DNA from 4 places in the Stutzerimonas tianxiuensis genome. Region 1 is predicted to be linked to each of the others. Evidence: predicted binding sites of a transcription regulator. Region 1 holds the regulator's gene; each other region holds the start of a gene.
The links. Region 1 encodes FliA, which starts transcription of late flagellar genes. Its sites were predicted from a motif close to CTAAAGTTTNNNNNNNNNNNGCCGNTAA; they were not measured.

Region 1 (7,822 bases):
CTCGTGATTCTCGGGCTCTTCGTGACTGCGGCGACGAGCCATGATCAGATCACCACACGCCAGGCGCAACAAATGAACAGGCTCACCTTAGCGGCACTTGGGTAGAACGTCTTGGTTGCAGTCTTTGCCATGTTCAGTCCCAGATCCGCAGCGCCGAGCTTACGCAGCGTTGCCCTTGTGTCATTAATCGATGAAACCCTGGAGTTTCATTTCGATGGAGCGAGGGTTTTCTCCTTCGGCGATCGATAGAACGCCTTCGAGCAACATTTCGCGGTAAGCGGTCTGCTTCTGCACCACACTCTTGAGCTTGTTGCCCATCGGCAACACCAGCAAGTTGGCAAAGGCCACGCCATAGATGGTGGCAACGAATGCAACCGCGATACCGCTGCCCAGCTGGCTGGGATCGGCGAGGTTGCCCATGACATGTATCAGCCCCATCACCGCACCGATAATGCCTACCGTGGGCGAGTAGCCGCCCATGCTCTCGAATACTTTCGCCGCCCTGAGATCGCGGGTTTCCTGGGTGTACAGATCAACTTCGAGAATGCTGCGAATCACTTCCGGCTCAGCACCATCGACCAGCAGCTGCAGGCCTTTGCGAGCGTAAGGATCCGGCTCGGTTTCGGCGATCGGCTCGAGGCCAAGCAGCCCCTCCTTGCGCGCCGTGGCACTCCATCCCGTGACCAGACTGATTCCACGAACCATGTCGATGCGCGGCGGGAAAAAAATCCAGCCCATCACCGACATCGCACGCATGAACACCGGCATGGGCGTCTGCAACAACACTGCCCCGAGCGTACCGCCGAGAACGATAAGCGCAGCCGGCCCGTTGAGCAGCGCCGAAACATGCCCACCCTCTAGGAAATTACCCCCAACAATGGCGACGAATGCGAGCACCAGCCCAATCAGGCTGAGTACATCCATTAGATGCACGCCTCGCTCAAGTGGCGACCAATGTCATCGAGCCCGTAAACGGCGTCGCTGAGGTTGGCCTTGACCACCGCCATCGGCATGCCATAGATCACACAGCTGGCCTCGTCCTGAGCCCACACCTGGCTACCGCTCTGCTTGAGCATCCTCGCCCCTTCGCGGCCGTCAGCACCCATCCCGGTCAGCACTACGGCCAGCACTTTGTCTCCGTAGGCCTTGGCGGCTGAACCAAAGGTAACGTCAACGCAAGGCCTGTAATTGAGGCGCTCATCGCCCGGCAGAATGCGTACCGTGCCGCGCCCGTCGACCATCATCTGTTTACCGCCCGGCGCCAGAAGTGCCAAGCCAGGGCGAAGTACATCGCCATCTTCTGCTTCTTTGACGCTGATCTTGCAGAGCTTGTCCAGACGTTCAGCGAAGGCTTTGGTAAACGCAGCCGGCATGTGCTGGATCAGCACGATAGGCGCCGGAAAATTGCCGGGCAGTTGCGTCAGTACGCGCTGAAGCGCAACCGGCCCACCGGTCGAGGTGCCAATGGCAACCAGTCGGTACGACTTGCGACGAGGCGCCGAAGCTGGAGCTTGAGCTGTATGGACCGGCGCCGAAGACCTCGCATGAGAGGTGATACCCGAAGGGCTGCCGCCGACCGGGCGCGCTGCGTGGGTCGTGGCTGCCGGAGCGGTGACAGTACTGCTAAAACGGCGATTGCTGCGCGAGATGCTATGAACCTTCTCGCAGAGCAGCTGCTTTACCTTGTCCGGATTTCGCGAGATGTCCTCGAAATTCTTGGGCAGAAAATCAACGGCCCCCGCATCCAGCGCATCGAGCGTGACCCGCGCGCCTTCATGGGTAAGCGAGGAGAACATCAACACTGGCGTTGGGCAGCGTTGCATGATCTGCCGGACGGCGGTGATACCGTCCATCATTGGCATCTCGTAATCCATGGTGATGACGTCCGGTTTCAGCGCCAGCGCCTGGTCGATAGCCTCGCGCCCGTTGGTCGCGGTTCCGATCACCTGGATATTCGAGTCTGAAGAAAGGATCTCCGATACACGGCGGCGGAAGAAACCGGAATCGTCCACCACCAGGACCTTGACTGCCATAAAACAACTCCTAGCGACAGCGGTCCGAGAAGAAACCGCTGCCTACTGATCAGATCCGGCGCGCGTAACGCTTGAGCATGCTCGGGACGTCCAGGATCAAGGCGATACGACCATCGCCGGTGATAGTCGCGCCGGACATCCCCGGAGTGCCCTGCAGCATCTTGCCCAACGGCTTGATCACCACCTCCTCCTGCCCCACCAGCTGATCGACGACGAAGCCGATACTTTGATTGCCGACGTTGAGGATCACTACGTGCCCTTCACGCTGCTCTTCGAGCTCGGCTCCGTGCACCAGCCAGCGCTTGAGATAGAACAACGGCAGCGCCTTGTCCCGGACTATCACGACCTCCTGACCGTCAACCACATTGGTACGGGATAGGTCGAGGTGGAAAATTTCATTGACGCTGACCAGCGGGAAGGCGAACGCCTGGTTGGCGAGCATCACCATCAGGGTCGGCATGATCGCCAGCGTCAGCGGCACCTTGATCACAACGCGCGAGCCCTGGCCCTTGTTGGAAAAGACGTTGACCGTGCCGTTGAGCTGCGAAATCTTGGTCTTGACAACATCCATACCGACGCCGCGGCCGGACACGTCGGAGATTTCGGTCTTGGTCGAGAAGCCCGGCGCAAAAATCAGGTTGTAAGATTCCAGATCGCTCAGTCGGTCGGCGGCGTCTTTATCGAGCAAACCTTTCTCAACTGCCTTCGCACGCAAGACGTCCGCATCCATGCCTTTACCGTCATCGGTGATCAGCAACAGGATATGGTCGCCTTCCTGTTCAGCGGAAAGCACGACCTTGCCGGTGCGCGGCTTGCCTGCGGCTTCGCGCTCTTCCGGAGTTTCGATGCCGTGGTCCACCGCGTTGCGCACCAAGTGCACCAGTGGATCGGCCAGCGCCTCGACAAGGTTCTTGTCCAGATCGGTTTCTTCACCGACCAGCTCTAGATTGATCTCTTTCTTGAGGCTGCGAGCCAGATCGCGAACCAGACGCGGGAAGCGGCCAAAAACCTTCTTAATCGGCTGCATGCGCGTTTTCATCACGGCACTTTGCAGATCAGCGGTCACCACATCGAGGTTGGACACGGCCTTGGCCATGGCTTCATCGGCACTGTTGGAGCCCAGGCGCACCAGGCGATTACGCACCAGCACCAGCTCACCAACCATGTTCATGATTTCATCAAGTCGGGCGGTATCGACTCGAACGGTTGTCTCCGCCTCGCTCGCGGGCTTCTCCGGTGCGGCGGCAGGCTTGGATGCAGGCTCTGCTTTAGCCGGAACAGCGGCTTTGCTCGCAACGGTGCTTACAGCTGGCTTCGCAGGCGCAGCCTTCTTTTCCGCAGGCGCGGTAACCGCTGCGGGCTTAGCAACAGGCACAACTGCAGCCGCAACTGGTGCAGCCGCGTCGGGCTCAAACTTTCCTTTTCCATGCAGCTGGTCCAGCAGCGCTTCGAACTCGTCGTCGCTAATGTCGTCACCACCAGCAGCTACAGGCTTGGCCGCCGCTTCAGCGGGTGCGGCTGCCACCGGCTCGGCGAACTGGCCTTTGCCATGCAGCTGGTCGAGCAGCGCCTCGAACTCATCATCAGTGATCTCGTCGCTGGCAGACGGTTGCACAACAGCCGCCGCCGATGCTGCCGGCTTTGCGTCCTGCTCAGCCGCGAACTGGCCTTTTCCGTGGAGTTGATCAAGCAACGATTCGAACTCCTCGTCGGTGATCTCGTCAGCGGCACTGGAGGCTGGGGTCTCGACAGACTCTTCCAGCGCGCCAAGAAACTGCTCGAACTCGCTATCGGCAGTAACCGCAGGCTCGGGTTCAGCCTCGACAGGGGCTTCGACCACAGGTTCCTGCGCACCGGCCGGCTCAGCCAAGCGGGCCAGCGCTGCCAGTAGCTCAGGGGTCGCCGGGGTTACCTCGGTACGCTCGCGCACCTGGCTAAACATTTCATTGACGGAGTCCAGAGCCTGGAGAACGACATCCATCAATTCCGAGTCGACGCGACGTTCACCCTTGCGCAGGATGTCGAAGACGTTTTCGGCGATGTGGCAGCATTCCACCAGCTCATGTAGCTGGAGAAACCCGGCACCGCCTTTTACCGTATGGAAACCGCGAAAAATCGCATTGAGCAAGGCTGTGTCATCGGGGCTGCTTTCCAGCTCCACCAGCTGCTCTGACAATAGTTCGAGAATCTCGCCGGCCTCTACCAGGAAATCCTGGAGGATTTCTTCATCGGCGTCGAAGCTCATATTTAACTTCCCCTAAAAGCCCAGGCTCGAAAGCAGATCATCGACATCGTCCTGCCCGGAAACGACGTCTTCACGTATATCGGCATGCATCTGCGGACCTTCACCATTGGAAGGCTGTTTTTCTTGTTTTTTTAGTTCCTGCTCGGCGCGCATCGCTTCGCGGTCATGCTGGATGCCCGCCACGCGGTCAACCTGGCCTGCCATCAGCACCAGATTAAGCAGGTTACTTTCGAGTTCGGTAATGAGCCGGGTCACCCTTTTGATCACCTGACCGGTAAGGTCCTGGAAATCCTGGGCCAGCATGATTTCGCTAAGGTTCTGCGACAGCTGACTGCCATCGTTCATGCTGCGCTGGAGAAACTGATCGATGCGTTTGACCAGGTCGCGGAACTGTTCAGCGTTCATATCGCGACGCATGAAGCGCTGCCAATCGGCAGTCAGGCTCTGGGCTTCGTAGCTGACGTAGTTCACCAGCGGCGCCGATTCCTCAACCAGGTCCATGGTGCGGTTGGCCGCTTTTTCGGTCATCTCCACCACGTAGGACAATCGGTCCGTGGCGTCGGTGATTGGCGACGGATCACCCCCCGTCGCACAGGTGTCCATTTCGAGCTTGACGATGGCGTTGTGCAGCTCACGCGTGAGCTTGCCGACTTCCTGGTACAGCCCCAGGTTGCGCGCCTGATTGAGCTCGTTAAACATCTGCGTCGCTTCTTCGAAGCGGCCTTGCTGCAGACTTTCAATCAATTGGGGTGCATGAGCCCTCAGAGTCGCTTCGAACTCTGCCAGGCCTTGGTCTGCTTGCGTCATAGTGCCCTCGCGGCGTTACTGCTTCAGCCGTTGACGCGCTCGAAGATCTTTTCGATCTTTTCTTTGAGCACTTGAGCCGTGAATGGCTTGACCACGTATCCGTTAACGCCAGCCTGCGCGGCCTCGATGATCTGATCGCGCTTCGCCTCGGCGGTCACCATCAACACCGGCAGGTGCTTGAGGCGCTCGTCGGCGCGCACAGCGCGCAGCAGGTCGATGCCGCTCATGCCGGGCATGTTCCAGTCGGTGACGAGAAAATCGAAACTTCCGCTCTTCAGCATTGGCAAAGCAGTAGTGCCGTCGTCCGCTTCGGCGGTATTGGTAAAGCCCAGATCGCGCAAGAGGTTCTTGATGATCCGTCTCATGGTCGAAAAATCGTCGACGATGAGGATTTTCATGTTCTTGTCCAAGTACACCTCCGTAAACCCGAATCCGAGACCTGCTCACGGTCTGTTTGCGGGCCTCATGAATGAAGCTCGTAAGCGGTCTCTAATGCTTTGTTGCAAACCGGTCGTTAACGCGCGCGCCACTCGCCAAGACGAGCCCGCAGACGTGCCGCGCACTGACTGTGCAATTGGCTCACCCGCGATTCACTGACGCCCAGTACCTGACCGATTTCCTTCAAGTTCAACTCTTCGTCGTAATACAGCGAAAGCACCAACTTTTCACGTTCGGGCAGGTTGCCGATGGCTTCAGCCAACGCCTGTTGAAAACGCTCGTCTTCGAGATCGCGGGACGGTTCCGGATGGGTGCTGGCAGCATCCTCCTCGAACTCCCCATGCTCACCTTCCTGAAGCAGATCATCGAAGCTGAACAGGCGGCTGCCCAAGGTGTCGCCCAGAATGCCGTAGTACTCATCGAGACTCAATTTAAGTTCGGCCGCAACTTCCTGATCTTTAGCGTCGCGTCCTGTTCTGGCCTCAATTGCCCGAATCGCCTCACTGACCATGCGCGAATTCCGGTGTACCGAACGCGGCGCCCAATCACCCTTGCGCACCTCGTCGAGCATCGCACCGCGTATGCGAATACCCGCGTAAGTCTCGAAACTCGCACCCTTGCCGGCGTCATATTTCTTTGACGCTTCCAGCAAGCCGATCATCCCAGCCTGCATCAGGTCGTCGACCTGCACGCTCGCCGGCAAACGCGCCAGGAGGTGGTAAGCAATGCGTTTGACCAGCGGCGCGTATTGATCGATGAGTTGGTACTGCGAGTCTTTAGCCTGAGCTTTGCTGTAATACATACCGAATCCAGCCGCTATTGTTCGTTAGGCTCTGCGGCGGGCCTTACCAGGCGCTCCACAAAGAACTCCAGATGACCGCGTGGCGTTGCCGGCAACGGCCAGGTGTCAACTTTCTGCGCGATGGCCTTGAACGCCAGCGAACACTTTGCACGGGGGTAAGCTTCATAAACGGCGCGCTGCTTCTGCACGGCCTTGCGCACAGACTCATCGTAAGGAATCGCGCCTACATACTGCAGCGCCACGTCCAGGAAGCGCTCAGTCACCTTGGTCAACTTGGCGAATAGATTGCGGCCTTCCTGCGGCGCATGGGCCATGTTGGCCAGTACCCGGAAGCGGCTGATGCCGTAGTCGCGATTGAGCAGTTTGATCAGCGCGTAGGCATCGGTGATCGACGTGGGTTCGTCGGTCACCACCAGCAGCACTTCCTGTGCGGCGCGCACAAAGCTCACTACCCCGTCACCAATGCCGGCGGCGGTGTCGATGATCAGCACATCGATGTCATCGCCGATATCGCTGAACGCTTGGATCAGGCCGGAGTGCTGCAGCGTCGATAGCTGCACCATGCTCTGCGTGCCGGATGCGGCCGGCACGATGCGGATGCCGCCCGGCCCCTGGATCAGCACGTCACGCAGATCGCATTCACCGGCAATGACATCAGCCAGGGTGCGTTTGGTTGTCAGGCCGAGCAACACATCGACGTTGGCCAGACCAAGGTCGGCGTCGAGCAATACGACCCGACGCCCGAGATCGGCCAGCGCCAAGGACAGATTGACCGATACGTTGGTCTTGCCGACGCCACCTTTGCCGCCGGTCACTGCAATAACCTGTACGGGATGCATACCCATTTTCACACGCCTATCTCTTGCTGGAGCCCTAGGGCCATCGATGCGTTCAGCCCGAACGCGTCTTCTTTGTGTGTCACACGTAGCAAAGCGTTCATCCGACCTTCCGAGAACCGTTGTAAAGATCGGAGAACATGTCAGCCATGGTTTCCTCGCTCGGATTCTCTTCCGATTGCAAGCTCACCGCACGACTGACCAACTGGTGACTGCGAGGCAGATGCAGGTCGTCCGGAATACGCGGCCCATCGGCGAGGTAAGCGATAGGCAGATGCTGACTGATGATAAGCCCCAACACATCGCCCAGGCTGCCGGCCTCATCCAGTTTAGTCAGGATGCAGCCAGCCAGCCCGCAACGGCGGTAATTGTGCCAGGTCGCCTTGAGCACCTGGCTCTGGCTGGTCGCTGGCAGAACCAGATAATTTTTCGCCTTGATGCCACGGTCCGCCAACGCTTCGAGCTGCACCTTCATCATCGAGTCACCCGCGGGTAGACCAGCGGTATCGACAAGAATCAGGCGCTTACGAGCCAGCGGCGCTAGTGTTTTGCTCAAGGGCTGACTCGGGTCCAGCTGAATAACCGGTACGTCGAGAATACGCCCCAGTGTTTTCAGCTGTTCCTGAGCCCCAATCCGATAGTTGTCCATGCTCGCCAGAGC
Region 2 (7,822 bases), on a different contig from region 1:
ACCATCGATACGCGGGGATACGCCGAACAGGCTGGTCGGGCCCAGCCCGGCCTGCAGATGCACCAGGGCACTCCAGGGTTCGAGCAGCTGCGCGAGTTGACCAATACCTTGCTGACGCATCTGGTTGCAGCGTGCGCTGCCCAGCATCAGCGCAACGATATAGCTCTGTTCCGCGCTGAGGCCTGGGACCCTGTAGCACAGGTCGTCATTAACGATGGTGCGGTGTACGCCGTGCGTAACGGCCAACGCGTACAGCTGGTGCAGCTCCAGCCACAGGCCTTCAGGAGTTGGACTGTAGAGCTGTGTAGAGCGCACGAGCATGGTGCTGAGGCTGCGGATAGCACGCTGCAGGGCAATGGTGAGCAGCTGCAGACGGTCACGCCCAGTCTGTGGGGCCAGCTCGGCGGAGATCAGCTTGTAACCGATGGCGAGGTGGTTGTGCAGTGCCTGGCAAAGGCTCGCCACCTTTCGCGGTCGCTCGCCGAGCACGATGGGCTGGTTGATGAAGTAGCGTTCCAGTTCCCGGCAGACGAAATGGATTTCTGGCCGCAGCAATTCAAGCAGCTGCAGTCTGTTCGCCGCCGGCGTACGAAGCTGATTGATCTCGCGCATGGCCTGATACAGCTGTCGCGCAGTCTCCCCAAGGTTCGCCTTGGGCAGGCCGGAAAGCCAGCGTCTGACGCCGCGCACGCTGGGTTCGCAGAAGGATAGCTCCTGACAATCCGGCGACGGCACGCGCAACAATAATGGCTGGCTCTGATTATCCAAGCGATGAACTCCGTGGCATGCCTGCAGGCGTACCACCAACGGCGATGGTGGCCTTTGGGGGCTCGTCACGCCGTAATGTCAATATGCAATCGTTATGGTCAATCATAGCGAACCAGCAGCAATTGGCCAGCGCTAGCCGACCATTGGCGGGTGTCAGAGCTGAGGAGCGTCAGATGGCGTTAGCGCTATGTCGCTCGCCGGCTTGGCTTGGCCAAGCCCTTCTCCCATGCGGACCGGTGTCAGTGCCGACAGCTGCTCGGACCAGGCAATCCGGTCCGCTCCAAACAGCAGAATAACGGTGGAGCCGAGCTTGAAGCGGCCCATTTCTGCCCCCTTCTCCAGATGTATGGGTCCGCGCGCTGCTTCGTCGTAGTGAAAGGTCTTGAGCGTGCGTTTGGGCGGCGTAACCAGTCCGGCCCAGACGGTTTCGATGCTGGCGACGATCATTGCGCCCACCAGCACCATGGCCATCGGTCCGTGTTCGGTATCGAACAGGCAGACCACCCGCTCGTTGCGAGCGAACAACTCCGGGACCCCTTCAGCCGTGACGGTGTTCACCGAGAAGATGCGGCCCGGCACGTAAACCATCTCCCTCAGGGTGCCTGCCAGCGGCATATGCACCCGATGGTAGTCCTTCGGCGACAGGTAAACGGTGGCGAAATCTCCACCCATGAAAGGCGCGGCACGTTGGTGGTCGCCGCCAAGCAGTTCCATCACGCTGTAGCTGTGACCCTTGGCCTGGAAAATTCGCCCTTGCTCGATCTTGCCGAGCTGGCTGATGGCGCCGTCACAGGGGTTGAGGACCGCTCCGGGGGTCGGGTCGAGCGGGCGGGCGCCGTCTTTCAGCGCTCTGGTAAAGAAGGCATTGAAATGTTCGAAGGCAGTCGGCTCTTCGATCTGCGCTTCGTGCATCGGCACGCCGAAATGACGAATGAAGGCCTTGATGAAGCTGTTTTTCACCCAGGGCAGGCGGCACTCGGCGAGGCAGCCGGCGAGGCGCGAAATAAGGTGATGTGGCAGCAGGTACTGGATGAATACAAACAAGCGATCTTTCATGGATGACCTTTTCATTGCTGGATCGGGGTATCGGGTAGGTTGCCCCATTCGCCCCAGGAGCCAGGGTATCCCTTGACCCGCGGATAGCCCAAGGCCTTGGCCAGCAGGTAGGTGAAGCCGGAGCGGTGGTGCGTCTGGCAGTGGGTGACAATTTCTTTGTCGGCGGTAATGCCGAGCGCTTCCAGCCGTTCAGCGATGTCTTCGCGGATGCGCATCGCGCGTGCCGGGTCCATGGCTGCGGTCCACTCGAAGTTGACGGCGCCGGGTATGTGCCCCGCGCGTGCTGCGAGTGCTTTCTCGCCGCGGTATTCCTCAGGCGAGCGCGCATCCCAGATGACCAGGTCGGAAGCGCCGAGCCGGCTTTCGAGATATTCACGGGTCGCGCTAGGGGCTTCGTCGAGCTGCAGCGGAACCGGCCCGCCTGCAGCGACAGGGCTGTCTTGCGACAGAGGGCGCTGTTCCGCCAGCCAGGCGTGCAACCCGCCGTTCAGATAGTGGTAATGGGAATGGCCGATAACGTCGAGCAGCCAGATGAAGCGGCCGGCCCAGCCACCCCCTTCGTCGTCGTAGACCACGTAGACGGCGTCGTCACGATGACCCAGTGCTCCAAACAGCGCTTCCAGCTGAGGCTTTCCGGGTAGTTGTCCCGGCGCCGGCGGTTGACCGAGCTGAGTCTGCTTGGGGTCGACGAAGCGTGCGCCAGGCAGGTGTCCTTCGGCGTAGCGGGCCGCGCTGGTCAGGTCGACCAGAATCAGCTCCGGTGCATTCAGGCGCTCGGCCAGATCGGCCGGTTCGATTACCAGCGGCAGGGTGGAAAAGGCGGACACGGCAAGCCTCAAGCGGATGGAAAGGGGCAGTCTAGCGAAAAAATCAGCGGACGCGTTTGCTGAACGTCGCCAGGGCGCGCTCAATGCACTGGGCCGTCTTGGCGAAGGCCTGCAGCCCCATCTCGCTGAATGCCGTGTTGTTCTGATCGACCACCAGCAGCATCACCACACGATCGTCCAAGCCGACTGAGCGCAACAGGACGTGTTCGCTGGGGAACAGTGCTTTCAGTGTGCCGGGTAACAGCGCGGTGAATTGGGCAAGGTTATCCGGCTTCAGCCTCAGTAGAGCCGGTTTTTCCAACAGTCTGCGCAACACCTGGCTTTGCTCGGGTTCGAGTGTCAGGCGGGTTGCCTCACTTGGCAGTCCGCTGGCTTGCTGGCCGACCAGGCGTTGCTGCTTGCGATCTACCATCAGCAACAGTACGCGTTCCATGCCCGCGCACGTCAGTGCCTTGCAGGCCGTGGTAGTGAGTTGCAGCACATTGTCGAATGGGCAGGGAACGCTGAGCAGCTCGCGGCAGTGCTCGCGCCACTGGGCCAGGATTTCGGTGTCTGGCAGTTTCGCGGCTTTTTCCACCTGGAATAGGCTTTCCCATGGCCAGAGCAGGCCCTGGGCCGGTTGCCACAGTTCGGTTGGGCCGATCACGCGGGCGCTGGCCACCGCCTGCTGATGCGCCATTTGCTGCAATTCGGCGAGCGGGACCTGAAGGTAGAGCCCGGCGAGCCGCTGCCAGCGCAGGCTGTGAATGCCGCTCCAGCTGTGGTGCGCCGACAGCGCCAGGCCGTTGGCGAGCACAATGGTGTTGCTCGGCAAGGTGAGCCAGCGGCGCAGCGCGGGGTCGGCGTCGAGCATTTGTTGCTGGTGCAAGGGGTGTTCATTATCGCGGGCGATATGCAGTGCCTTGATCAGCATCCGCCGGTGTTCGTTGAGGAGCCGGTAGCCTTGGGCAATCCAGCCGGGCAGCCCCCAATGCTCGGCGGTGGCAATGCAGAGCTCGAGCAAGGAGACGCCGAGCAATGACTGCTCGACCTGGCGAGCGGGCTCGCGCTTGACCAGAACGCGCTGCTCCCAGTCTTCCAGCAACTGCGGGTGCGCGGCGACAAGTGCCCAGGCCGGCGACAGAAACAGCAGACTGCTCCAGTGGATCTCCTGCCAGAGCCGCGCGAGGCGTGAGGCGAACAACCCGTTTGCCTGCTGGCTGGCGTGACTGCTGATCAACATCAACTGCCGCAATGGCGCTGGAATATCGGTTGGCTGCGCGGCGGGCACTTTTGCAAACAGGGCTTCGGCGCGCTTCAAGCCGATGCGGCTCAGCGCAACCTCAAGGCTCTCGGCCGGTTTGCTGGTTGATGCCGCGCTGCGGTTGGCTTCGCGGATCACGGTAAGTGCGAGGACCGGACTTTCCTGAATGAGGTCTGAAATCTCGCGCATGGAAAGGCTGCTGTCGCCCAAGGCCCGTTGCACGCGGGCATAAGGACCGGCAGCCGCCGGCAGGACAACGGCGTCCAACGTCTTGACCCAGGCTTCAAGCGTGCGGGGGAGTGGTGTCGTAGTCATGGCGCCGCCGAACTAGCATTTCATCGGGATGGCCTTTAGTCTGGCGCAAAAGTTCCGATAACCAGAACAATTCTTTTCATCTGCCCTTCCGCCTGACCCCAATCGAGCTCGTGCGACATCGCGCGGCTTGTTTCAGGTGCCCTGAGATCAGGTTTTAGACGTACCTACCTATGGCAAAAATAATCGGCATCATCGTGGTAATCGCCAGCGTCCTTGGCGGTTTCATTCTGTCCGGCGGCAAAGTCGCCGCACTCATTCACCCGTTCGAGGTAATGATCATCGGTGGTGCCGCACTTGGCGGCTTTCTGCAGGCCAACCCTGGCAGCACGACCAAAATCGTGTTCAAGAAATCGCTGCAGATGTTTGGCAATCGCTTTACGCACAAGTACTACCTGGAAGTGCTGGGGATGCTCTACGAGATCCTCAACAAGAGCCGCCGCGAGGGCATGATGGCCATCGAAGCAGACCTCGAAGATCCAGCCGCCAGCCCGATTTTCAGCAAGTACCCGGCGATCCTGAAGGACGAGCGGATGACGGCCTTCGTCTGTGATTACCTGCGCATCATGTCCTCGGGAAACATGGCCCCGCACGAGCTGGAAGGCCTGTTCGACATGGAACTCAATGGCCTCAAGGAGGAACTTGAACATCCGTCTCACGCCGTGGCGAAGATTGCCGACGGCTTGCCCGCGATGGGGATCGTGGCTGCGGTACTGGGTATCGTGATCACCATGTCGGTGCTCGCTTCGGCAACCAACGCGGAGATCGGTGAGAAAGTTGGTACGGCCCTGGTAGGTACCTTCCTCGGCATTCTGGCGTCCTACGGCTTCTTCGGCCCGCTGGCGGCGGCGCTCGAGCACGACGCCAAGGAAGAACTGAATCTGTACGAGGGCATCAAGGCGACTCTGGTGGCCTCGGCGTCCGGCATGCCGCCGACGCTGGCGGTGGAGTTTGGTCGCAAGGTGCTGCTGCCTGCGCACCGTCCAAGTTTCGCTGAGCTTGAACAAGCGATGCGTGGTAGCTAAGCGCAATCATGGACAATACCCAACCAATCATCGTCAAGCGGGTCAAGAAGGTCGCCGCGGGCCACCACGGTGGCGCCTGGAAGATTGCTTTCGCCGACTTTGCGACCGCCATGATGGCGTTCTTTCTGGTGATGTGGCTGATGTCCTCGGCCACGCCTGAACAGAAACGTGCGATTTCGGGCTATTTCCAGGACCCGATTGGCTTCACCGAAAGCGCCAGTCCGCATGTGATCGATCTGGGCGGTACGCCAACGCCTGCGCCGGACCGTACGCTCAACGACGTCGTCGACCCGTCAGTGCAGCAGACCGACACCGCGATGGATGCGGAGCAGGCGGAAACCTTTGCCGAGCAGTTGGAGCGTGAACGTCTCGACCTGTTGCTTCAGGAGCTGCAGAACAAGGTTGACGAAAATCCGGAGCTGACCCGCTTCAAGGATCAGATCCTCTTTGAAATCACCCAGGACGGTTTGCGTATCCAGATCATGGATGCGGCCAACCGTCCAATGTTCGCCCTCGGCAGTGCCCAATTGCAGCCGTACTTCGAGGATATTCTGTTGGCCATGGCCGACACCATCCGTGCGGTGCCGAACAAGATCAGCATCAGCGGCCACACCGATGCCAAGCCTTATTCCGGGCGCGGCGAATTCGGTAACTGGGAGTTGTCGGCCGGGCGTGCCAACGCGGCTCGGCGCACGCTGGTTGCCGGTGGCTATCCGGATGAGCAGATTGCTCGGGTGGTGGGCTATGCCTCTTCGGCCCTTTTCGATCGAGAGAACCCGCTGAACCCCGTCAACCGCCGCATCGATATTCTGGTGCTAACCAGAAAGGCGCAGCGCGACATCGAGGGCGAGCAGTCGGACGCGACGGGGAAAAGCGCAGACTCAGCAGCCACATCAGCAGGCAACGGGCCGGCGCCCTCAGCTGCGCCACCTGACCCGCTGCAAGCGCCGCAGTTGCGCGAGCGGCTGAACATCTTCGAGGACGGCGTGCTGCAGTTCGATCAGCCCGGCGGGAACTGAGCCGGGCATCTCAACCGCTTCTGTTTGGCGCTTGTCAGTAGTCGGCTTCTGTCAGGCCGCTGATGATATGTCGGTAGCTGGCCATGCGCTGTGGCTGAATCTGGCCCTCCTCCAGTGCTTTGAGCAGGGCGCAGCCTGGCTCGCGGTCATGCTTGCAGTCGCGGAAGCGACAGTGCCCCAGCAGCTCCTGGAACTCGATGAAACCGGCCTCGACGTCAAAGCGGCTTACGTGGCCCAGGCCGAATTCACGGATGCCTGGAGAGTCGATCAGCTCGCCACCGCCAGGGAAATGAAACAGTCGTGCGGTCGTGGTGGTGTGCGTGCCCTTGCCGGTCATTTCTGACAGCGCGCCCACCCGGGTGTCGACACCGGGCAACAGGCTGTTGACCAGCGACGACTTGCCCACCCCGGACTGGCCGACAAATACGCTGACGTGCCCGTCGAGTCGCGCCTGCAATGCCTCCATGCCTGCGCCGCCGTGTGCTGAAACCTCCATCAGTGGATAGCCCAGCTGACGATAGACCCCTAACAACGAATTCAATGCGCCTTCGTTCTGTGCGTCGATCAGATCGGCCTTGTTTAGCAGCAACAGCGGCGTGATGCCGGCGTGCTCGGCGGCAATCAGGTAGCGGTCGATGAGATTGGCGTGGGGTTCGGGCAGTGGGGCAAAGACGATAACGATCAGGTCGACGTTGGCCGCCACCGGCTTGAGCTGACCTCGCGTGTCGGGTCGGCAGAGTTCGGACTGGCGCGGCAGTTGCGCGACGATGACACCGATGCCCTGGTTGCCCGGCCGCCAGACCACTCGATCGCCAGTTACCAGTGCTGGCAGGTTTGCCCGCAGGTGGCAGCGGAAGACCTGACCACAGTGCTCGCCTTCCTGAGCCTCGACTTCGACCTGCACGCCGAAGTGGGCGATGACCAGGCCGGTCTGTTCCGGGCCGAGATCGCCGCCCTCGAGTTCTTCCACCGCACGCGATTCACGGCGCGCTGCGCGAGTGGCGCGTTCTTCCTGGATCTTCTCGATGCGCCAGCTTTGCCGGCGGTTGAGTTGGCGTTTGGCCATTTGTGTGCGGTGCCCAGGTATGAAAAGAGGGCGAGTCTAACATGCCCGTGAGAACACGCTGCGGGCCTGTTTTTGCTGGGCTTCCGGCCGGTAGACTAGCCAGTATCTACCGCTGGCGGCGAGCGCCCATGCCTGTCTCCTCATTTACCCGTTATCCCGCCTTGCTGGCGCTTCTCAGTCAATTGCTGTCGCTGCTGCTCTGTTGGCTGTTGCTGCTTGCACTGGCGCGACTGCTTGGCTGGCATCTCAGCCTTTTCGGGGCTGCCTGTGTGCAAGGTGCGGTCGCTGCAGTGATCGGTCAGCGCCTCGGATTGTCGCGCTGGTGGCTGCCAATCAATCTTGGCTTCGTCCCAGGTTTGGTGCTTTTGCAAGATCATGCGCTGCCGCCCTGGTTGCTGCTGCTCGGCTTTCTGATCTTGCTGATGCTGAACTGGAACGCGCTGACGGAAAGAGTGCCGCTGTACCTCACCGGTTCGGCAGCCGAGCAGTGCCTGGCGCGTCGGCTA
Region 3 (7,822 bases), 290 kb from region 1:
CCGGCAGAGGCTGAGTGGGAAACCGTCAACCGAGCCAGTGCACTCTGGACCCGTCCCCGCACCGAGGTGAAGGACGAGGAGTATCAGGAGTTCTACAAGCACGTCGGTCACGACTTCGAGAATCCCTTGGCGTGGAGCCACAATAAGGTCGAGGGCAAGCTTGAATACACCTCGCTGCTGTTCGTGCCTGGCCGCGCGCCTTTCGATCTGTATCAGCGCGAAGCGCCCAAGGGGCTGAAACTCTACGTCCAGCGCGTTTTCATCATGGATCAGGCGGATGAGTTCCTGCCGTTGTACCTGCGTTTCATCAAAGGCGTAGTCGACTCCAATGACCTCTCGTTGAACGTTTCCCGCGAGATCCTGCAGAAGGATCCGGTGATCGATTCGATGAAGTCGGCGCTGACCAAGCGCGTGCTGGACATGCTGGACAAGCTGGCCAAAGACAAGCCGGAAGACTACAAGAACTTCTGGAAGCAGTTCGGCCAGGTTCTCAAAGAGGGCCCTGCGGAGGACTTCGCCAACAAGGAGAAGATCGCGGGGCTGCTGCGTTTCGCTTCCACCCAAGATGCTTCTGGTGAGCAAAGCGTTTCGCTGGCTGACTACCTGGGCCGCGTCAAGGAAGGTCAGGACAAGGTTTACTACCTCACCGGTGAGTCCTATGCGCAGGTTAAAAACAGTCCGCACCTGGAAGTCTTCCGCAAGAAAGGCATCGAGGTGTTACTGCTGACTGACCGCATCGATGAGTGGCTGATGAGCTACCTGACCGAGTTTGACGGCAAGCAGTTCGTTGACGTGGCGCGCGGCGACCTTGACCTCGGCAAGCTGGATACGGAAGAAGACAAGAAGGCTCAGGAAGAGATTGCCAAAGCGAAGGAAGGACTGGTGGAGCGTCTCAAGACTGCGCTGGGTGACGAGGTCGCAGAGGTGCGAGTGTCGCACCGTCTGACTGATTCGCCGGCAATCCTGGCGATCGGTGAGCAAGACCTGGGCCTGCAGATGCGTCAGATTCTTGAAGCCAGCGGACAGAAAGTACCGGAGTCGAAGCCGATTTTTGAAATCAACCCGGCACACCCTCTAATAGAGAAGCTTGATGCCGAGCCGGACGAAGATCGCTTCTCCGATCTGTCACACGTCCTCTTCGATCAGGCGGCACTCGCAGCTGGCGATAGCCTGAAAGATCCTGCGGCTTATGTGCAGCGTCTCAACAAGCTCCTGGTTGAGCTGTCCGCTTAACCTTTAGCTGTGTCATTGAAAGGCCCGTCATTGACGGTAATGCTGTTCACTTAAGCATTTGAGCCCTGACGGGGCTTCCCCGAAAATCCGATGTCAGGTCCCTGGCATCGGATTTTTTATGTCTCTGCAACAGCAACTGCTCGACTTAGGTGAACTGTTCAACTTCTCGGATCTGAGCACCTTCACCCAAAACATCCCGATCGAGTGGGTGGCATCCGCTCTGGACTTGTCCGCCCAGGCCACCATAAGGCGGCGGCGTCTGCCCAGCGATCAGGTGCTCTGGCTGGTGCTTGGCATGGCCTTGTTCCGTGACGAGCCGGTGCATGAGGTCGCACGACGCCTGAATATCTGTGCCCAGGGGCTGGCCTCTCACGACCTGCTGGCCCGAAGCGGTGTCACCGAGGCGCGTAAACGATTGGGTGCCGATCCGGTTGAGTGGCTGTTTCGTCAGACGGGTAACCATTGGGGTTGCGAGCGCTATGAGGGCGATACCTGGCAGGGCCTGCAAGTATTGGCCGTGGATGGCGCACTCCTGCGCACCCCAGACACGCCTGAACTCCGAGAGCATTTCGGCTCCGGCAATACCTCCACCGAGCGCCAGACGCCGTTTCCCATGCTGCGACTGGTAGCCCTGATGAACGTGCGCTCGCACCTGATTCTGGATGCGCAGGTGAGTCCCTACCGGCGCAGTGAGATGCGCTTGGCCGATGAGTTTATGCAGCAGATTCCCAATCAGTCGGTGACGCTGTTCGATAAGGGCTTCTGGAGTGCCGACTTGCTGTTGCGCCTGGGCGCCGCAGGGGAAAGCCGGCACTGGCTGATTCCGGCCCGCCAAGGGCTGGTTAGCGAGGAAGTCGCTCGTTACGGCAAGGGCGATCGTTTGCTGCGCATGAAGGTGTCGGCACAGGCACGAAAGCGCAACCCCGACCTGCCGACGCACTGGGAGGTGCGTGAAGTCAGCTACGCCGTGAAGGACAAGATCAAGACAGTGCTCACCTCACTGCCTGCGGATACTTACAGCGCCAAGACCATCGCCGAGCTGTATCAGGAGCGCTGGGAGATCGAGCTGGGCTTCCGGGATATCAAAAGCTCTCTGCAGCAGAATGCGATGACCCTGCGCAGCAAGGTAACGGAGCTGGTCTACCAGGAGGTCTGGGGCTTGTTGCTGGCCTACAACATCATCCGCCGCGAAGCCGGTCAGGCAGCCGTCGCCTTCGGCCGCTCTCCGGGCGACATCCGCTTCAAACCAGTAGCCCAATACATCGCCGTGCAATTGATCGTGATGGCGGCGGCCAACCCGGTTTCAGCAACAGGAAGACGATTGTCGGAGCTGAGAGCAGGAATCGGTGGGCTGTTTCTGGATCACCGTCCAAGGCCATCAAGACCAAGGACGGTGAAGATCTCAAAGACCCGTTATCCAGTGGATCGAAAGGCTGCTCCGCTTAAGTGAACAGCATTACGGCCTGGCGCCGGGTTTTTTCGTCGCTGGCCGGATTACAGGCGGAAGCGGCTGACCATGCTGTTCAGCTCCACGGCCAGGCGTGACAGCTCCTGGCTGGAGGCGCTGGTCTGGTTGGCGCCGGCCGAGGTTTGCAGGGACAGGTCGCGGATATTCACCAGGTTGCGGTCCACTTCGCGGGCCACCGAGGCCTGCTCTTCGGAGGCGCTGGCGATCAGCAGGTTGCGCTCGTTGATCTCGGTGATCGAGCGGGCGATCAGGTCGAGTGCCTCGCCGGCGGCGCGGGCGACGTCGAGGGTGGTGCGGGCGCGTTCATTGCTATGGCGCATGGCATTCACGGCCTGGTCGGTACCTTGCTGGATACCGCCGATCATTTGCTCGATTTCCTGGGTGGACTGCTGGGTGCGTTGTGCCAGCAGGCGCACTTCGTCAGCCACCACGGCAAAGCCGCGACCCTGCTCGCCGGCGCGTGCGGCTTCGATGGCGGCGTTGAGTGCCAGCAGGTTGGTCTGTTCGGCAATCGCACGGATCACGTCGAGCACCTTGCTGATGTCGCGTACCTTGTCGGCCAGTTGTTCCACCTGGCCGGCAGTCTGGGTGACGTCTTCGGCCAGGCTGTCGATGGAATCGACGGTACGCAGCACCTGGTCGCGGCCCTGCTCGGCCGTCTTGCTCGAGGCTTGCGAGGCTTGCGAGGTGCTGACGGCGTTACGCGCGACTTCATCGACCGCTGCGGTCATTTCATTGACCGCGGTGGCTGCCTGCTCCAGTTCGTTGTTCTGCTGGTGCATGCCTCGCGTGGAGTCTTCGGTGACCGCGTGCAGCTCCTCGGAGGCAGAGGCCAGTTGGGTCGAGGAATCGGCAATCTGCTGGATGGTGCTGCGCAGGCTTTGCTGCATCTCCTGCAGGGCGCGCATCAGGCTGGTCAGTTCGTCGTTGCCTTCCAGCTGGATGCTTTGCGAGAGGTCGCCCTTGGCCACGACTTGCGCGACGCCGACGGCCTTGCGCAGCGGTTGCACGATACTGTTGGTGAGCAGTACGGCGAGCAGGATGGTCAGGGCGATGGCGGCGACGATGATCGCCACTACCAGGTTGAAGGCGCTCTGATAAATCGCCTCGCTTTGTTTTTGCGCCGCCGCCGCGTTGTCATTGTTGAACTGGGTCAGTTCGTCGAGGGCGCGAAACATGGCGTCGGCATGTTGGTTGAGCGGGCCGTTGGCTGCGGCCAGGGCTTCATCATGACGCCCCTGCGGTACCAGTTCGATGATGCGCTGTTGCTCACTCATGTACGCGCGCTGGGCGCTGACCAGGCGTTGGAACATGGCGCGCTCGTTGTCGGCTTCCAGCAGGCTTTCATAGCGCGCTTCGTCTTTTTGCAGCTCCTGTTTGAGCTCTTCCAGTGTGCGTATGGTTTGCTGTTGCTGGCTGGCGTCACGCTGGATTATCAGGCGCAGGGTGAGCACACGGATGCGCAGGATGTCGGTGCTGATGTTGTTGATGGTTTGCAGGCTGGGCAGGGTGATCGTGTTGATGTATTCACCCTTGCTGTGCAAGTTGCGCATCTGCCCGAGGGAAAAGCTGCCTACCAGCAGAACCAGCAGGGCAAGCAGGGCAAAACCGACACCGGCACGCGTGGCCACGCGGACATTGCGAATGGACATATTCACCTCGGAGCAAGGAAGGGCAGTGTGAGCTTGTATCGTCGTGGCTGGGCGGAACTTGAGTGCAGCTCAGCGATTTGTCACGGGCTCAGGCGTGCGTTATGTGAACGAACGGATAAACCTACTCAGTTTAGGTTAAAGAGGCGCGTTGTCTGGCAAAAAGTGTTCGGCTTGGCCGCGTTGCACGGCCAAGCCGACTTGGCTGGCAGGGGGTTAGTGGTGTTCGCGGGTGGCGCGGAATTTCACGTCCGGCCAGCGCTCTTCCATCAGGCTCAGGTTGACCCGGGTCGGCGCCAGGTAGGTGAGGTGGCCACCGCCATCCACCGCCAGGTTCTCGAAGGCCTTGTCCTTGAACTCCTTGAGCTTTTTCTCGTCACTGCATTCGATCCAGCGCGCCGACCAGACGTTGATCGCCTCGTAGGCGCACTCGACCTTGTATTCCTCCTTGAGGCGGCTGGCGACCACATCGAGAAGTTGAACAGTTCACCTAAGTCGAGCAGTTGCTGTTGCAGAGACATAAAAAATCCGATGCCAGGGACCTGACATCGGATTTTCGGGGAAGCCCCGTCAGGGCTCAAATGCTTAAGTGAACAGCATTACGTCATTGACGGGCCTTTTTTGTTTCGAACGCGGCGCGGGGCTTTGTCGTCGGTACCGTTGCGGCGTTATGAACCGCTACGAGGCGGCACGGTCTATCCGCTTGTTCACTAGGAGGACATCGGTTGCTCAATATACGAAACTGTCTCGCGGCGCTGTGCCTGGTTGTTACCGTCACGCCGGTGCAGGCACGGGATTACCACTACAGCGATTCACATCTTCATTTCGTCGATTTTTTCCAAGAGACCGATGGCATGCAGCAACTGCTCAAGGCCATGGACGAGAGCAACATTGACCACGTGATGATCAGCGGCATTCCGGTTGCGAAGAAGTGGCACGAGAACGAGCCTAAGCGTCCGCGATACTACGCCGGGGATGACGCCGCCGTTTACTGGTACAGCGCGACCGATGTGTTAGTTGCGGCCGCGCTTAAAGAGCTGGACGAAGACCAGCGCAAACGCTTCCACCCGTTTCTGTCAGGGTTCAATCCAAACGACAAAAATGCCGATGCGCACATCCGTCGGATGCTGGATCTCGATCCTGGGCTATGGCAGGGGTTAGGCGAGGTCTTTACTCGGCATGACGATATAACCGCCCTGACCCAGGGCGACACGCCGCGCGCCAACAATGAAGCGCTTACGCGCGTGTATCACCTTGCAGCCGAATTCGATCTGCCGGTGATGCTGCATTCGAACATCACCTCCAAGCGCGAGCGCAATCCGCTCTATCTTGAGGAGCTCGAAGAGCCGCTGCGAAATCACCCGCATACCCGTTTCATCTGGGCGCATGCCGGGACGAGTATGGAGTTGTATCGTCATCAGAAGAAGCTCGACTTTCTCTTGCCTACCGTTAAGCGACTGCTTGATGACTACCCAAACCTGTATATCGATCTGTCATGGACCATGCTGGAGCCTTACCTACTGGATCGTTCGGGTAATGTCGACCCAGCCTGGGTGGCCTTGGTCGAGCGCCATCCGACGCGCTTCATGATCGGATCGGATGTGGTTGGCCGGTTTGATGGGGTCGGCGAAGCAATGCGCGCATTTGATCCTTTCCTTGATGCTTTGTCAGAACCTACAGCGCAGAAGGTGGCGCGAGACAATTTCCTTGATGTGCTGCCGCGAAACCGTGGCCGCGGTGAGTGAGATGAGGCAGTGATGAATGAGGTACACGCACGGTGGCGATCTCAAGGCCGACGCGTGTATCGGTCAAGCACTCAGCGCCCAGCTCCGCCGAGGCTATCGCTTTGGTAAGGAACGTATTCAGCACCATTGGTTCGAGAGTTCGACTATCCGTTTCGCCCCAAAGCTGGGCAGGGCGCGAGGAGATGGGTACCATTCGGCGTTTTTCGCAAGGCATTGGCTGTCGCTTCCAGGGCGATTGGCTTCGCCTGACCCAGCCGTCTACGCCGAGACTTCATCATGTCTAGCCTTTCAACCCAGTTATTCCGCGCTTACAACCGAGTCAGCCTTGTTACACAGATCGTCGTTGGGCTTGTTGCCGGCTGTTTTCTGGCCTGGCTGTGGCCTGAGACCGCAGCGTCGGTCAGTTTGCTGGGTGATTTGTTCGTTGCGGGATTGAAGGCTGTCGCGCCGGTATTGGTCTTCGTCCTGGTCACTGCATCACTGGCTAACCACAAGCGGGGGCAGCCGACGCACATTCGCCCAATCCTGGTTCTCTACGCATTGGGTACAGTCAGCGCTGCAATCGTTGCGGTTATCGCCAGCTTCGTGTTTCCGACGAGTTTGACGTTGGTCAGCCAGGCGAATGACGTCATACCGCCTGCGGGGGTAGGCGCTGTTCTAAAAACGTTGTTGTTCAACGTGGTTGATAACCCAGTCCATGCGCTGATTGAAGGCAATTTCATCGGTATCCTGGCGTGGGCAATCGGACTTGGATTTGCCTTCAGGCATGCCCGTCAGAGCACCCGCGATCTGATCTCCGATATGTCAGAAGGCGTGACCCTTATCGTCAAGGTTGTTATCGGGTTTGCCCCGCTGGGCATTTTCGGACTGGTAGCCGGTACCCTGGCTGAGTCCGGCTTCGCAGCGCTGGCCGGTTACCTACAGCTGTTGATGGTGTTGGTCGGCAGCATGCTGTTCATGGCGCTGGTGGTTAACCCTCTGATCGTGTTCTGGCAGATTCGTGGGAATCCCTATCCACTGGTGCTGACCTGTTTGCGGGAGAGTGGCATAACCGCATTCTTTACCCGCAGCTCAGCAGCCAACATCCCGGTGAACATGCAGTTGTGCGAGCGACTGGGACTGCATAAAGACACCTATTCGGTTTCGATTCCGCTTGGCGCGACCATCAACATGGGCGGTGCGGCTATTACCATTACAGTGTTGACGCTGGCGGCCGTTAACACGCTGGGTATCGCTGTGGACATCCCAACCGCAATTCTGCTCAGTCTGCTGGCGGCGATCTGTGCCTGCGGTGCGTCTGGTGTTGCAGGCGGCTCGCTGCTGTTGATTCCGCTGGCGTGCAGCCTGTTCGGAATTTCTAACGACCTGGCGATGCAAGTCGTTGCGGTCGGCTTCATCATTGGCGTGATCCAGGACTCCGCCGAGACCGCGTTGAACTCGTCGACGGATGCGCTTTTTACCGCAGCATCGTGCATGGCGCACGGAGATGTAGAAGGCGCTGTGCAGACGTCCTGAACCGCCTGCGTCTGCTAGGTCGCGTTCCGCTTAGGCTACTCGATCCGGCGTGATCTACCAGTGAACAAAACCCACCACAAACAATAACGGCGCCCTTAGGCGCCGTTATTGTTTGTAGCGAGGAATCGATCAGCCTTTCCAGCGCTTCAGTACCAGCGTTGCGTTGGTACCGCCAAAGCCAAAGCTGTTACTCATGATGGTGTCGATTTTCG
Region 4 (7,822 bases), on a different contig from region 1:
CAGCGCGTGTTCTGGTGCATTTTCGAAGGTCTGGTCGCCATCGCCCTGCTGTTGGGCGGAGGCCTCAAGGCGTTGCAGTCCATGGTGGTCACGACCGGTTTCCCGTTCACCTTCGTGCTGCTGCTAATGTGCGTCAGCATCGTCATCGGCCTGCGGAGCGAGCTCAGGGTACCGCGCCCAACGGTCGTGAAGGCGCGATAACACCGCGTCGCGTCTTCCTCCGCCTCGTTGCCCGTTAGCGAGGTGGAAGGTGGGCAGCTAGCAAGTAGCCTGGAAGATACGCGTGGAAAAGGCTTCGCCGTATTCCACTCTACGGTCGAGCCTCGGGTAGCGCGGCTCGGCTTTGCCGGTATCAGCGCCCTACCTCACACAACCCACCCGGCACCTTCATCACCCACTCCCTCACCGCAAGAACGGTTGGATCATCCCGACGGCTCTCCGGATAAACCAGATGAAACGGCTTGCCCGCCATCTCCGGCCCAAACGGCTGCATCAACCGCCCTGCTTTCACTTCATCCTCGACCAACTGCCGGCTCATCAGCGCCACGCCTTGGGCACCGATGGCGGCGGAGATGGCGTGGGTTTCGTCGGAGAAGACCAGCCCGGCGCTGACGTCCAGGCTCGGCACCTTCGCGAGCTTTTGCCACGCGGCCCAATGAATCGGCGCCGAGGTGGCGCCCCGGGCATGAAAGTGGATCAGCGGGTGGTTGGGCAGGTCGACGGCGTCACGCAAGCCCAGCAGCGGGCTGCAGACCGGGACGAAGGTATTGTCGATCAGCTTCTCGGCCACCAGCCCGGGCCAGCGGCCGTCACCGTAGCGGATGGCCATATCCGCCGTAACGCCATCCAGCGCCACCGGCTCGTGCGAGGTATGGAAGCGCAGGTCGATATCGGGATGGGATTCGCGCAGCAGGCAGACCCAGGGCACCAGCCAGCGCACGGCGATGGCAGGGGTGGTGCTGAGGGTGATCGCCTGTCGGCAGGGTCCGGCACTGAGGCGGTCGACTGTGGCGCTGATGCTGTCGAACGCGGTCTCCAGCGTCTGTTGCAGCTCACGCCCCTGAGCGGTCAGCTCCAGCTGCCTGGGTTTGCGTAGGAACAGCGCCACGCCGAGGGATTCTTCAAGCGAGCGAATCTGGTGGCTGATGGCCGTAGCGGTAACGTTCAATTCCTCGGCAGCCTGCTTGGCGCTCTCATGGCGGGCGGCCGCTTCGAAGGCACGCAAAGCGGATAGCGAAGGTAACCAGCGGTGCGCCATGGCTGAATTTTCCTCATCTGTAACCGAAAGAAATGGTCGTTTGTCGCCCACAGAGGCTAAACCTAGTCTGGGTCTACCGCGAATGACAGATGAATTCAGTCACACAGGAGACCCACCATGACACACCTTCTGCACCTCGACGCCAGTGCCCGCCCCGGTTTTGCCGGCACGGATGAGCACGGTTCCCACAGCCGTCATCTCAGCCACCGCTTCGTAAGCCAATGGCTGGCCCATCGCTCGCAGGACAGCATGACCTATCGGGACATCGGCCAGAACCCGCCCTCCTTCATCAGCCACGACTGGATCGCCTCCTCCTTCACGCCTGAAGATCGTCGTGAAGCATGGATGAAGGAAACATTGGCCGAGAGCGACCGGCTGGTCGATGAGCTGATCGGGGCGGATGTACTGGTCATCGGGACGCCGTTTTACAACTTCGGCATGCCCGCCGCGCTCAAGGCGTGGGTCGACCTCATCGTGCGCCCGGGAAGGACGATTGAGATCGACGAAACCAAACTACCCGAACCCTACGTCCCGCTGCTGGCTGACCGGCCACGGCACGCGGTCATCCTCACCGCCCGCGGGGGCATCGGCTACGGTCCTGGTGGCGAGATGGCGCAGATGAACAATCTTGAGCCGAACCTGGTGACGGCGCTCAACTTCATCGGTATCACCCGCATCCATCAGATCGCGATTGAAGGGCAGGAAACCGGGGGCGAGGTGCTGGCGGCCTCAGTAGAGCAGGCGCAACGTGAGGTGGATGTGTTGGTTGCGGAACTGCAGGCGGCGCTTGCCAGGGCGCCGGTGAGCTCCCATCAGCAGAGGCAGGGCGAACCCGTCTAGCGACACAGCCGCCCCGTTCGCCCCGCGATGGACAGAAGCCAACGCCAGTCTCAGGCGTCGGGTGCGCTGTCTGGCGTGGTGAAGGGACGGCGGCTGGATACGAGCTTGCGTGCTGTATCCACGAAAGGCATCACGATCAGGCTGTAGAGCGTCAGGTAGCGGTGCGAGTCGCGTTCGGCGGTGCCGAATTCGATGCGTTCAGGCACGGGGCTGGTGACGTAGAGGGTGCCGAACATCCAGTCCCACAATGACAGGTTGGTGCTGAAGTTCTTGTGGAAATGCCGCGGCGCATCGCTGTGGTGAATCTGATGCTGGGCTGGGCTGTTGAAGATGTGCTCGAGGCGCGGTCCGAATGACAGCCACACATGACTGTGCCGCAGGTTCGAGGCCAGGCCGTTGAAGATGAATACCAGATAGGTCACGCCGAACAGGGTGTAGCGGCTGATCTCCCCGCCGCAGACATACCAGAACGCACCGGCATAGGCGCCGAGGAAGACCAGATCGACGAGCCTGCCGACTATTTTTTCCAGAAAATGGACGCGGCTCGCCGTCAGCGGAACCATCACCGGCGCCGAGTGATGGACCTTGTGAAACTCCCACAGCCAACTGCAGTGAAAGGCGCGATGAACCCAGTAGTGGGTGAAGTCGCTGATCAGGAATACGCCGAGCCCATACAGCAGCGCCAGCGACAGGTTGTGCCCGACCTGGGGCCGCTCGCCCCACAGGTTGGTGAAGAAGCTGATGTAGTCGCCCGAGCGGAGGATGTAAGGGTCGACCAGGCCCACGATGGGCACCACCAGCAATACCTTGATGACGCCACGCACGAAGTAATAGCGGTAATCGAGCAAGGCCGAACGGTGCAGGTGCACCCTATTCCCACCGATGAACTGCCAGAACGAGGGTGCGTCAGTCAGGCCGCGGCTCAATCGGAAGCGAAACAGGCCATAAGCGGTGGCGTAGGAGATGGCAAGAAACAGCACGCCAAGGCGGCCGTTCAGGTCGAAAACGCCGAGAAACTGCTCGATCAGCGGTTCGGCAAGGTAGTGATGGAGGGATTCAAGAACGCCCATGTCTGGCCGCCTCAAAAAAGAAGTCGCGGATTATAGGACCATGCGAAACGGCTCGTATATGCGAATCTTTATCAGCCGCAAAAACGGATAACTTCGCCTTCGAGGCGCTTGTGGGGAGAGATCTGACGGCGTGACATGCTCCGGCCAAAACGGCCGCTTACGGATCAGCTCCCACGCCGCGGGGCAAGCAATAGCAGCCGCTGAAGTCGCGAACTGCAGTGCGCCGGGGCGCTTCTGGGCAGGTGCTTGGCTAACAAAGCCGCCATCATGGCCGCAGCGTCCGGACGCGGCTTAGAGCGAGTCCGCGCCAGGGCAACGACAGGCGCCGGCAGCGGTAACGGAGGACCCACGATTGAACGATTCAGCGCGCGGCCTGCTTCTGGTAAGCAGCGGCATCGTCGTACTCAGTTTCGATGGCCTGTTGGTGCGCCTGGCACAGGCCGATGGCTGGAGCATCGTGTTCTGGCGGGGGCTGTTGATGTTTCTGGCGCTGGGTGCGTTCTCGCTGTCGGCCAAAAGTCGGGCAAGTCTCAAGGCGCAACCGCTGATCAGCGCCGCCTCGGCCTTGCTGTTGGCCTTTACTTCGATCTTTTTCGTGCTCGCGGTCATTCATACAACGGTGGCCAACGTGGTGGTCGTGCTCAGCACGGCGCCCCTGTTCGCCGCCCTGTTCACACGCTTTTTCCTGGGCGAGTCGGTGGCGTTGCACACCTGGCTGGCCATCGGCGTGGCGGCGCTGGGGATCATGGTGGTCTTCGCCGGAGCCTTCACCCCCACCGATCTGGCTGGCAACGGTTATGCGCTGTTGTCCTCGGCAGCGGTGGGCGCCAATCTCACCCTGCTGCGCCGCCACCCCGCCATCGAAAGGATGCCCCTCATCGCGCTCGGCGGCCTGGCGGCTGCGCTGATTGCCTGGCCCAAGGCCGAACCGTTGGGCCTGGAGATGACAAGCTACTGGGCACTGGCAATCATGGGCCTGATCCAGATGCCGCTGGCCACGTTGTTGATCAATAACGCAACCCGCTATCTGCCCTCTGCGGAAGTCGCGCTCTTCTATCTATTGGAAAGCGTGCTGGGGTCGCTGTGGGCCTGGTATTTCCTGAACGAGACACCCGCAACTTCAACGCTTTATGGCGGCGCGCTGGTCATTGCGACACTGGTGGTTCACGCCGGATTGAGTCTGCGTCGGCGCCCCGCATCGCACGGACCGTCCGGCCCCGGTGCGAAACCCTGTCTGGTGGCGGACAAGTAAACCGCAAGGGAGACGCCATGCGCGCCGGAAGCCTCCGTTAAGTCGCTGCGGCCGCGGATCAGCCGCGAGATAAGCGCCGAAGCGCGTCAGGCTTAACAGCGAAGGCAGCGAGTGGACACTTCACAGACCGGTACCGCCCCTGGCGAACTGCCAACGGCGCTTGGCCGATCGCCCGTGAGGTGACGTACATCGAAACACCCGGTGTCCCTGTAAGCCCCGTCCTTGCGCCATAAAGTGCATTGGTCGGAAAGATACGGGGCAACCTCAAGGCTTGACAGACCCGTGCCGATAACGTCTTGCCGGCCGCGACTCGCCAGCGATCGATTCGATTGAGGAATCGGGCGCTTCGCGGCCGCGAAGCGCACTGGATTGCGCGAGGGTTCCCCGCAGAACGAAGCGCAGGTCGGCGTGGACGTCTTGATGAACTGGCCAGAGGCCGTTGAACAATGAAAATAAAACACAAACTGCTAGCAAGCTTTCTGGTCGCGACGCTTGTTCCCGTCCTTGTCGTGGCCCTGTTCACCATCCGCAACGTAACCGAGGAGGCCAAGGTCCAGTTTCAGGAAAGCAGCAGCCTGGATGTTCAGCTGGTGAACAACACCTTTGTGACCCTGTTCGATTCGGTCAGCCATACCGTGTCGGCGATGGCCGACTTTGCCGCCGTCAAGGATACCGAGGCTGGCGAGCTGACCACCTACTTCGGGGCGCCCGGCAAACCCGGCGCCACCGCCACGGCCAATGGGGGCCGCGAGAAACAAATCTTCGATTACTTCTCGGGTATCGGTAACAACAACCCGAACTTCGGTTACGTCTACATGGGCGATGCCCAGGGCGGTTACGTGGAGTGGCCGGGTACCGGAGATTACGGCGATTGGGACCCGCGCGGGCGCCCCTGGTTTACCCTGGGCAAAGACGCCAATTTCCAGCTGACGCGCCTGGATGGCTATTACTGGGAACCGGACGACGCGGTCTACGTGTCGGTGATCAAAGCCTTCAAGGACCAGGCCGGCAACTTCGCCGGGGTGGTGGCGACTGACGTGTCGCTCAAGGCGCTGACCGACATGGTCCAGAAAACCCGCTTCGGCGAGACCGGTTTCTTCATGCTGGTCGAGAACAGCGGAACCTTGCTGGTTGACGGCCACCAACCCGAAAACAACTTCAAGAAGCTCAGCGAGCTGCCGGGCGATTACGTCGCGAACATCGCAAACACAGAGAACGGCCTGATCGAGGTAAACATCGATGGCGTCGACTATCTGGCCAACGTCTTCACCTCGCCGACTCTGGGCTGGAAGTTTGTCGGCTTCATGCAGGTCGACGAAATCCTGGCTGGCGCACACAGGCTGGCGTGGATGACGCTGGTCGCCTGCGCAGTGCTGGTGGTGCTGTTCGGTATCGCCGGGGTCATATTTGCCAACCGCATCGTCACCCCGATCAATCTGGTCAAGGACGGGCTGCGCACGATTGCCCAGGGCGAGGGTGACCTGACCCATCGCCTCCCCGTGCTGGCCCGGGATGAAACCGGCGAACTGGCCAAGTGGTTCAACCAGTTCATCGAGTCGACGCAGTCGATGATCACCGTCATCAAGGACAACGCCGTCAGCATCGACAGCGTCTCTAGCCAGACCAACGAGCGCACCACCGCCATGTCGGACAGTTTGCAGCGCCAGTCGAGTGCTGTGGAGCAGATCGTCACCGCTGTCACCGAGATGGCCTCGGCGGCCAACGAGGTGGCGCACAACTGCGTCAGGACGGCAGAAGTCTCCGCACAGGGTCTGGAAGCGACGCGCGTTGGCAAGGAGGTGATCGCCCGCAGTACCGCCGGGGTGAACGATCTTGGCGCCAGCATCCAGGGTTCGAGCAAGGTGATTCGAGAACTCGAACGCGAAACGGTGAGCATCAACACCATCCTGTCGAGCATCCAGCAGATCGCCGAACAGACCAACCTGCTGGCGCTCAACGCGGCCATCGAAGCGGCACGTGCTGGCGAACAAGGACGCGGCTTCGCCGTGGTGGCCGATGAGGTACGCAATCTGGCCAGGCGCACCCAGGATTCAACCGGCGAGATCAACAAGATCCTCAACCTTCTGGTCAGCCGCATCAGCGAGGTGACCGCGAGCATGGATCGCAGCCTGACCGAATCGAGCAAGGCCATCGAGCTGTCCGGTGAGGTCCTGGGAGCGTTCGAAGAGATCGAGAATGCCGTCCAGATGATCCGTGACATGACCACCCAGGTCGCCACTGCCACCGAGGAACAGCATCTGGTTACCGAGGACATCAACCGCAACGTGGTGGCCATCAGCGACGCGGTTGCCCAGGTGTCGAGCCAGGCTTCGGAAGTCGAAAGCTACTCTCAGGAGCAGCGGCAACTCAGCAGCGCGCTCCGGCAGCTGGTCGGGCGCTTCCGCACGCAGTAACGTTTGCAGCGGCCAGCCCTTCGGGGCTGCCCCGCTCGGCTGAGACTGGGTTAAGCGTTGGCGGACGACGACCGCGTGCTCAACGACGCTCCATGCGCTGATGGGCATCCCGGCGTCGACCCCAGACAATTGACCAAGGCAGCAGCGCCCTATGGTAAGCGCCCGATCACGTCTTAACCGGAGCGCCCATGTCCAACCCACCGATCACCGTACTGCGCGATACCCAGCCCATGCCTGTCGTCGATGCCTGCAAATGGGAGCGAATCGAAGGCGAACCGCACACCGTCAACCTCAACGCCTACACCTCCGATGACGGCAGCAAGATCATGGGGACCTGGATCTGCACGCCCGGCAAATGGCGCGTGGAATACGTCAAATGGGAGTACTGCCACTTCCAGGAAGGCTACTGCATCATCACGCCTGACGGCATGGCGCCCCTCCACCTCAAGGCGGGTGACATCTTCGTGGTGGAACCCGGCATGACCGGCACCTGGGAAGTCGTCGAGACCGTCCGCAAGTACTTCGTGTTTGCCTGAATGGTAATGCGCAGGACGCGCGTCGAATCGGTGCTACGGCAAGCGTCGGCCGAACAGCTGAGCCGTCCGCCAGTTACACGATAGGCAGGCCAGCACTGGACCGCCGGAAGGATCATACGAAGCCGCTCGCCACGGGCAACCGTTATGGCCGCCCGCTCTGCGTCGCGGTGCATGAAAGCGTCGGCGGCGCCCAGAGGCGCCGCCGCGAGGCTCAAGCGGAAAGCTTCTGGCTGAAATTATCGGCCGGTTTGCCGATATCGAGCCGATCCGCGTTCATCACCTTGTCCCAGGCTTTGACGAAGTCCTGGACGAACTTCTCGTTGCCGTCTGCCATGCCGTAGACCTCGGCTTGGGCACGCAGCTCCGATTGCGCACCGAAGATCAGGTCTACACGGGTGGCGGTCCAGGTGGGCTGGCGGGTCTTGCGGTCGAGCCCTTGATAGCGGTTCTTG

Region 2: a site for FliA is predicted at 4,243-4,270, ahead of motA (flagellar motor stator protein MotA). Genes of this name have one in related genera too.
Region 3: a site for FliA is predicted at 4,389-4,416, ahead of ACSSNI_RS04380 (methyl-accepting chemotaxis protein). Genes of this name have one in related genera too.
Region 4: a site for FliA is predicted at 4,685-4,712, ahead of ACSSNI_RS12800 (methyl-accepting chemotaxis protein). Genes of this name have one in related genera too.

What each region holds. Positions count from the first base shown of each region.
Region 1 is NZ_JBPVWS010000002.1:83,078-90,899, reverse strand. Features, by position in the region: gene motD (flagellar motor protein MotD) at 1-42, opposite strand, end outside; gene ACSSNI_RS03040 (flagellar motor protein) at 184-924, opposite strand; gene ACSSNI_RS03035 (protein-glutamate methylesterase/protein-glutamine glutaminase) at 924-2,033, opposite strand; gene ACSSNI_RS03030 (chemotaxis protein CheA) at 2,083-4,278, opposite strand; gene ACSSNI_RS03025 (protein phosphatase CheZ) at 4,291-5,085, opposite strand; gene ACSSNI_RS03020 (chemotaxis response regulator CheY) at 5,109-5,483, opposite strand; gene fliA (RNA polymerase sigma factor FliA) at 5,600-6,325, opposite strand; gene fleN (flagellar synthesis regulator FleN) at 6,340-7,170, opposite strand; gene flhF (flagellar biosynthesis protein FlhF) at 7,262-7,822, opposite strand, start outside.
Region 2 is NZ_JBPVWS010000001.1:481,422-489,243, forward strand. Features, by position in the region: gene ACSSNI_RS01985 (molecular chaperone) at 1-768, opposite strand, end outside; gene asd (archaetidylserine decarboxylase) at 922-1,824, opposite strand; gene ACSSNI_RS01995 (rhodanese-like domain-containing protein) at 1,836-2,651, opposite strand; gene ACSSNI_RS02000 (HDOD domain-containing protein) at 2,695-4,209, opposite strand; gene motA (flagellar motor stator protein MotA) at 4,380-5,231, shown strand; gene motB (flagellar motor protein MotB) at 5,240-6,250, shown strand; gene rsgA (small ribosomal subunit biogenesis GTPase RsgA) at 6,285-7,316, opposite strand; gene ACSSNI_RS02020 (class I SAM-dependent methyltransferase) at 7,445-7,822, shown strand, end outside.
Region 3 is NZ_JBPVWS010000002.1:373,961-381,782, forward strand. Features, by position in the region: gene htpG (molecular chaperone HtpG) at 1-1,233, shown strand, start outside; gene ACSSNI_RS04375 (IS4 family transposase) at 1,352-2,683, shown strand; gene ACSSNI_RS04380 (methyl-accepting chemotaxis protein) at 2,728-4,353, opposite strand; partial or broken gene prfC (peptide chain release factor 3) at 4,567-4,821, opposite strand; gene ACSSNI_RS04390 (amidohydrolase family protein) at 5,085-6,095, shown strand; gene sstT (serine/threonine transporter SstT) at 6,372-7,610, shown strand; gene fabB (beta-ketoacyl-ACP synthase I) at 7,740-7,822, opposite strand, start outside.
Region 4 is NZ_JBPVWS010000009.1:17,477-25,298, forward strand. Features, by position in the region: gene ACSSNI_RS12775 (BCCT family transporter) at 1-201, shown strand, start outside; gene ACSSNI_RS12780 (LysR substrate-binding domain-containing protein) at 353-1,258, opposite strand; gene ACSSNI_RS12785 (FMN-dependent NADH-azoreductase) at 1,376-2,098, shown strand; gene ACSSNI_RS12790 (sterol desaturase family protein) at 2,149-3,168, opposite strand; gene ACSSNI_RS12795 (DMT family transporter) at 3,521-4,420, shown strand; gene ACSSNI_RS12800 (methyl-accepting chemotaxis protein) at 4,867-6,834, shown strand; gene ACSSNI_RS12805 (cupin domain-containing protein) at 7,023-7,370, shown strand; gene katG (catalase/peroxidase HPI) at 7,582-7,822, opposite strand, start outside.